DNA from 2 places in the Bradyrhizobium sp. LCT2 genome. Region 2 is predicted to be linked to the other one. Evidence: predicted binding sites of a transcription regulator. Region 2 holds the regulator's gene; the other holds the start of a gene.

Region 1 (3,557 bases), 2.2 Mb from region 2:
CTTGGGCAGGTTGGCCTGGGCGCAGGCCTCCGCCAGCCGCCGTCGCTCCTGCCAGGGCTCGACCACGTTCATCCAGAGCTCGCGCGTGCCCATGATGGAGATGGCGAGGCCGAACGGGATCACGAAATAGAGCAGGCGGAACACCAGCAGCGTCGCCAGAAGCTGCTCGCGGCCGAATTCCGGCAGCGCCACCAGCATGGCGGCATCGAATACGCCGATCGAGCCGGGGGCATGGCTGGCAAAGCCGAGCAGCGTCGCCAGGATGAACACGACCGCCAGCGACAGGAAGTCGATCGGCGGAGTGGCCGGTATCAAGAGGTACATTGCCGTGGCGCAGAAGCCGAGATCGACCACGCCGATCAGGATCTGCACCAGCGTCAGCGGCGCCGAGGGCAGCACCACTTTCCAACCCTTCTGGCCGAGCTCGCGGCGCTTCTCGCCCATGCAGAGCCAGACCAGATAGGCGCCGATCGAGGCGAGGCCGCCGAACGCGATCAGCCGGTTGATCGACGACGGCAGCTGATCCATGTAGGAGGCGGCATCGGGATGGACGGCCATGCCGATCGAGAGCACGAAGATGTTACCGAGCCAGAAGGTCAGGCCCGACAGGAAGCAGATCTTTGCGACGTCGATCGCGTTCAGCCCGTAATCCGAATAGATCCGGAAGCGGATCGCGCCGCCGGTAAAGACGGTGGCGCCGATGTTGTGGCCGATCGAATAGGACGTGAAGCTGGAGAGCGCTGCAATGCGATAGGGCACGTGCTTCTTGCCGATCGTTCGCAGTGCAAAAAAATCGTAGAAGGTCAGCGTACAGAACGCGAAGAAGACGCAGATCGCCGCCAGCCCGATATTCCCGCGGGGAATCTCGGTCAATGCGGTCAGGATGACGCCGGTATCGATACCTTTGAGGGTCCGCACCAGCGTGGTGATTGCGAAGGCGATGATGAAGACGCTCGCGGCAATTCCGAGCCGTCGCCAGCCAATCCATCTCTTGAAGCCGCGCTTCAACGCGGGCAGCAGTCCGTGCATTCATCCTCCCGGCAGGGGGCAAGACCGACAAGGCCAGGCATTGGCCAGTCGGGCGCGATGGTTGCCAAAGGCAGGCGTCGATCGCTAGGCATGATCCAGCTCATTTAAGACAAAAACGGTGACTTGTGCAGCCCTTGACAAGGATAGGTTCTGTGCCGGACCGGCGACTTTTGTCATATGTGGTTCACATCGGACGCGCGTTAAGCATATGAGTCGCCAGACCGGCCAGGCCCGCGCGTTCGTATATTGGCATGCTTTCATATCGTGCCGTCCGCGGCATTGTTCCAGCGCAAGCGATGCCGGCTCTTTTGGAACGTCGATGCCGCGTGCCCGTTAGCGCCCCATCAGCAATCGAACATGGCGGGAATATGCGGCTATTCGTGCGAGCCGGTGCCCCCGTGTTCCCGAAACCCAAGAGGATCGGAACGATGGGACTGTTCACAAAAGACATCAAGACCATGAACGACCTGTTCGTGCATCAGCTCCAGGACATCTACTATGCCGAGCAGCAGCTCACCAAGGCGCTGCCGAAGATGGCCGACAAGGCCACCGACCCGCAGCTGAAAAAGGGCTTTTTGACGCACCTCGAGGAAACGAAGCAGCACGTCAAGCGGCTCGAGGAAGTGTTCAAGATGCACGGCGCACAGGTGAAGGCGGTCGACTGCCCGGCGATCGACGGCATCATCGAGGAGGCCGACGAGACCGCCGGCGAGGTCGCCGACAAGGCGGTGCTGGACGCTGCGCTGATCAATGCGGCGCAGGCCGCCGAGCATTACGAGATCGTGCGTTACGGCAGCCTGATCGCCTGGGCCAAGCAGCTCGGCCGGAGCGACTGCGCCGCCGTGCTCGCCAAGACGCTCGAGGAAGAGAAGGCGACCGACAAGAAGCTCACGGCGCTCGCCGAGAGCAAGGTGAATCTGCGCGCGGCGAGCTAGCGCTGGTGTAGGCAGGAAAGCGCCGCGCGGTGGTTCGCGCGGCGCTTTTGCCCTTGCCTCGGCCGTCGTCATTCCCCGCGCGCGGCTGCAGAGTACTGGATCGCCCGCCTGCGCGGGCGACGACGCCGAGTTTCGGGTGGGCACGCTCGCCACACATCCATCCTTCGGCCATTGTCGAAACATGACGGCAGGCCGGAAGCCTATATGTCGCGTGGGGCTGCAACCGAGGTGGCAGCATGCGAGCAAGCACCATCAAATACGAAGCCTTCGACGACGGAGCCGGCGCGCCGCGCGCCTCATCTCGTCCTGCAACCTCCCTGACGCTGGCCGCGATGAGCCTCGGCTATGGCGTGGTGCAGCTCGACGTCACCATCGTCAACACCGCGCTCGACGCGATGGGCAGGACGCTCGGCGGCGGTGTCGCCGAGCTGCAATGGGTCGTCAGCGCCTATACCATTGCCTTTGCCGCCTTCATCCTGACGGCCGGCGCACTCGGCGACCGGATCGGCGCCAAGCGCGTCTTCATGGCCGGGTTCGCCATCTTCACTGCGGCCTCGCTCGCCTGTGCATCGTCCCCCAATGCAATCGTGCTGATCGCGGCACGACTGGTCCAGGGCCTAGCGGCGGCGATCCTGGTGCCGAATTCGCTGGCGTTGCTCAATCATGCCTATGCCGACGACCGCGCGCGCGGCCGCGCCGTCGCGATCTGGGCTGCCGGAGCGAGCCTAGCGCTGACCGCGGGCCCCTTCGTCGGCGGCGCGCTGATCACGCTGGTCGGCTGGCGCGCGATCTTTCTCGTCAACCTTCCGATCGGCCTCATGGGCATTTGGCTGAGCTGGCGTTATGCGACGGAGACTACGCGCGCGCCCTCGCGCGAGATCGATCTGCCCGGCCAGCTTACGGCAATCGGCGCGCTGGGGGCGCTCGCCGGCGCGATCATCGAGGGCGGCGCGCTTGGCTGGGACCATCCGGCCGTGCTCGCGGCCTTCGCTTCAGCCCTCGTCCTCGCCGTGCTGTTCGTCTGGCGGGAGAGCCGCGCGGCGCAGCCGATGCTGCCCTTGTCCCTGTTCGGTCACCGGCTGTTTACCTTGACCGCGCTCGTCGGCCTGCTCGTGAACATCGCGATCTACGGCCTGATCTTCGTGCTCAGCCTGTACTTCCAGAGGATCAACGGGCTGTCGGCGTGGTGGACCGGACTCGCCTTCGTGCCGATGATGGCCGCGGTGCTCCCGGTCAATCTGCTGGCGCCGCGCCTCGCCGAGCGCATCGGACCGTGCCCGACCATTGTCGTCGGCGCATGCGTCTCGGCGCTCGGCTGTCTCGGCCTGATCTGGATCGAGGCTGACACGAGCTATTGGATGATCTGCGCGCAGATGATCGCGATCAGCGGCGGACTTGGGCTGCTGGTGCCGCCGCTGACCTCGACCCTGCTGGGCAGCGTCGAGAAGGCGCGCTCCGGCATCGCGGCGGGCGTCCTGAACGCGACGCGGCAGACCGGCAGCGTGCTCGGCGTTGCGCTGTTCGGCTCGCTGGTGGCCTCGGAAGGTGCATTCATGACCGGCCTGCACGCATCGCTGGTGGTATCGGCCACCG
Region 2 (3,557 bases):
GTGAGTCACGCCATATTGTAGCGTTTGGCTTGTCAGATACGACATCTCGTGCAGTGTTTCTGATCCTCTAAGTCCTCATGTACCGGCGTAGACGTTCGGGCGTTATCGGCGCGCCCGGCGAGCCTTAAGGGATTCTGACGGCACGGGTTTTTCGAGGCTTAGGCATTCGCCGCGAGGCGCCAGGATGGCAGCCGCACGGCGAGGGAAAGGGTGCAATGACGGTTTTGACCTGGTCCGACGATCGCGTCGAGCAGTTGAAAAAGCTCTGGGAGGCCGGATTATCGGCCAGCCAGATCGCAGCCGAGCTCGGGAACGTGACCCGCAATGCCGTGATCGGCAAGGTACACAGGCTCGGCCTATCCGGCCGCGCCAAGAGCCCCTCATCGGCGGCTCCGCGGCCGCGCAAGGCGCGCCCCGCGCAGCACATGATGCGGGTGAGCCGCCCCATTGCGCGCGGCAACACCGCGCTGGCGCAGGCCTTCGAGGTCGAGGTGGAGGCCGAACCGGTCACCTACGACAACGTGGTGCCGATGAGCCAGCGGCTGTCGCTGCTGGAGCTGAACGAGGCGACCTGCCACTGGCCGGTCGGCGATCCCTCGAGCCCGGATTTCTTCTTCTGCGGCGGCAGGGCGCTGTCGGGCCTGCCCTACTGCGCGCAGCACTCGCGCGTGGCATATCAGCCCGCCGCGGATCGCCGGCGCGCACCGGCGAAGCCCTCGCGGTGAGTTTGTCGCTCTAGCTGATTGCAAAGACGGCGCCGTCACGCGATGACGGATCGACACACTCCGATGTCGTCCCGGCGAAGGCCGGGACCCATAACCACCAGCAGATGTGGTTACGGGGACACGGAGTTACCCTTGTCGCGCAAACAATTGCGCCCTGGGGTTATGGGTCCCGGCCTTCGCCGGGACGACACCGATATCGTGGCGACAGCTCGCCAAACCAACTCGCCCCTAGCTTACGTCTGCTCCGCCTTCGCAAAGCGATCATCCAGCGCGTAGCCGGCTCCGCGGACGGTGCGGATGGGATCCTGCTCGCGGCCGAGATTGAGCAGCTTGCGCAGGCGGCCGATGTGGACGTCGACGGTGCGCTCGTCGATGTAGATGTCGCGGCCCCAGACGCTGTCGAGCAGCTGCTCGCGCGAGAACACGCGGCCGGGATGCTCCAGGAAGAACTCCAAGAGGCGATATTCGGTCGGGCCGAGGTCGATCGGCCGGCCCGAGCGCGCGACGCGGCGCTTGTCGCGATCGAGCTCGATGTCGCCATAGGCCAGCACCGTTGCGAGCCGCTCCGGGCTTGCGCGCCGCAGCAGGCCCTTCACGCGCGCCAGGAGCTCCGGCACCGAGAACGGCTTGACGATGTAGTCGTCGGCGCCGGTCGCAAGACCCCGCACCCGCTCGCTCTCCTCGCCGCGCGCGGTGAGCATGATGATCGGGAGCTGCTTGGTCTCGGGCCGGGTCCGCAGCCGGCGGCACAGCTCGATGCCTGACAGTCCCGGCAGCATCCAGTCGAGTACGATCAGATCGGGGATGTGTTCCTTGAGGCGGGTGTCGGCGTCGTCGCCGCGCATCACCGTCTCCACATCATAGCCGTCGCCTTCGAGGTTGTAGCGGAGAAGCTCGGTGAGAGCTTCCTCGTCCTCAACCACCATAATGCGTGCGCCCATGGTGTCGTCGCTCCTTAAGTCTTCAGGTATTCGGGACCGTCGTGGCGAAGGTCGTCATGTCGCCCTTCGGCCGCTTGTCGGTGATCGCCTGGCCCTCGATCATGTAGAACACGGTCTCGGCGATGTTGGTGGCGTGGTCGCCGATCCGCTCGATGTTCTTGGCGCAGAACATCAGATGGATGCAGAACGAGATGTTGCGCGGATCCTCCATCATGTAGGTGAGGAGCTCGCGGAACAGCGAGGTGCAGATGGCGTCGACTTCCTCGTCGCCCTTCCACACCGCCATCGCCGCCGGCAGATCATGCGCGGCATAGGCGTCCAGCACCGACTTGACCTGCTGCTGCACGAGGTCGGTCATGTGCTCGAGGCCGCGGAACAGCTTGAGCGGATGAAAATCCGTCTCCAGCGCCGCGACGCGCTTGCCCATGTTCTTGGCGAGGTCGCCGATGCGCTCGAGATCGGTCGCAACGCGCATGGCGCCGACGATCTCGCGCAGATCGACCGCCATCGGCTGGCGGCGGGCGATGGTGAGCACGGCGCGCTCCTCGATGCGCTTCTGCAGCGCGTCGAGCTCGGTGTCGGTGGCGACGACGCGCTGGCCGAGCGCGACGTCTCGGCGGATCAGCGCGTCGACGGAATCGACGATCATGCGCTCGGCGATCCCGCCCATCTCGGCGACGAGCCGGGTGAGCTCCTGGAGGTCGGTGTCGAAGGCCTTTGCGGTATGTTCAGAACCCATGTCCCGTCTCCTCAGCCGAACCGGCCGGTGATGTAATCCTGCGTGCGCCGGTCGCTCGGCGACGTGAAGATCTTGCTGGTGTCGTCGAACTCGATCAGCTCGCCGAGATACATGAACGCGGTCTTGTCGGAGACGCGCGCCGCCTGCTGCATGTTGTGGGTGACGATCGCGATCGTGTAGTTCTCGGACAATTCCTGGATCAGCTCCTCGACCTTGGCGGTCGAGATCGGGTCGAGCGCCGAGCAGGGCTCGTCGAACAGGATCACCTCGGGCCGCACCGCGACGGTGCGGGCGATGCAGAGGCGCTGCTGCTGGCCGCCGGAGAGCGACAGGCCGGAGGCGTTGAGCTTATCCTTGACCTCGTTCCACAGCGCGCCGCCGCGCAGCGCCTTCTCGACGCGGTCGTCCATCTCGGACTTCGAGATCTTCTCGTAGAGGCGGATGCCGAAGGCGATGTTTTCGTAGATCGTCATCGGGAACGGCGTCGGCTTCTGGAACACCATGCCGACGCGGGCGCGCAGCAGGTTGAGGTCGAGCTTGCCGTCGAGGATGTTGGTCTGGTCGAGCATGAGCTGGCCGGTGGCGCGCTGCCCCGGATAGAGGTCGTACATCCGGTTGAAGATGCGCAGCAGGGTTGACTTGCCGCAGCCGGACGGGCCGATGAACGCGGTGACGCGGTTGGTGCCGAGCGTCAGGTTGATGTTCTTCAGCGCGTGGTGCTCGCCGTAATAGAAGTTGAGGTTGCGCACCGTCACCTTGGCCGGCGCTTCCGGCAGCAGCGGCGCCTGGGGCAGCCCACCGGCCGCGCTCATCGATACGGAAAGCTCACTCATTTTGCGGTCCTCTCGGCGCCAAGGATGCGCGCGCCAATATTCAGGGCAAGCACGGTAATCGTGATCAGCAGCGCGCCGCTCCAGGCGAGCTGCTTCCAATAGGCGTAGGGGCTCTGGACGAAGTTGTTGATGGTGACCGGCAGGTTCGCCATCGTCTTGTTCAGGCCAAGACTGAAGAACTGGTTCGACAGCGCGGTGAAGAGCAGCGGCGCGGTCTCGCCGGCGACGCGGGCGGTGGCTAGCAACACGCCGGTGATGAGGCCGGAGCGGGCGGCACGATAGGCGATCCGCTTGATCACCAGCGAGCGCGGCAGGCCGA

What was found. Region 2 encodes PhoB, which activates phosphate uptake and scavenging genes when phosphate is short. Its sites were predicted from a motif close to TGTCATNNANCTGTCAT; they were not measured.
Region 1: a site for PhoB is predicted at 1,201-1,217, ahead of EI171_RS18020 (YbhN family protein). Genes of this name have one in related genera too.

The regions. Positions count from the first base shown of each region.
Region 1 covers NZ_CP034432.1:3,749,898-3,753,454, forward strand. Annotated here, with positions in the region: gene EI171_RS18020 (YbhN family protein) at 1-1,029, opposite strand, end outside; gene EI171_RS18025 (ferritin-like domain-containing protein) at 1,458-1,964, shown strand; gene EI171_RS18030 (MFS transporter) at 2,201-3,557, shown strand, end outside.
Region 2 covers NZ_CP034432.1:1,544,001-1,547,557, reverse strand. Annotated here, with positions in the region: gene EI171_RS07915 (GcrA family cell cycle regulator) at 216-725, shown strand; gene phoB (phosphate regulon transcriptional regulator PhoB) at 959-1,666, opposite strand; gene phoU (phosphate signaling complex protein PhoU) at 1,689-2,405, opposite strand; gene pstB (phosphate ABC transporter ATP-binding protein PstB) at 2,417-3,238, opposite strand; gene pstA (phosphate ABC transporter permease PstA) at 3,235-3,557, opposite strand, start outside.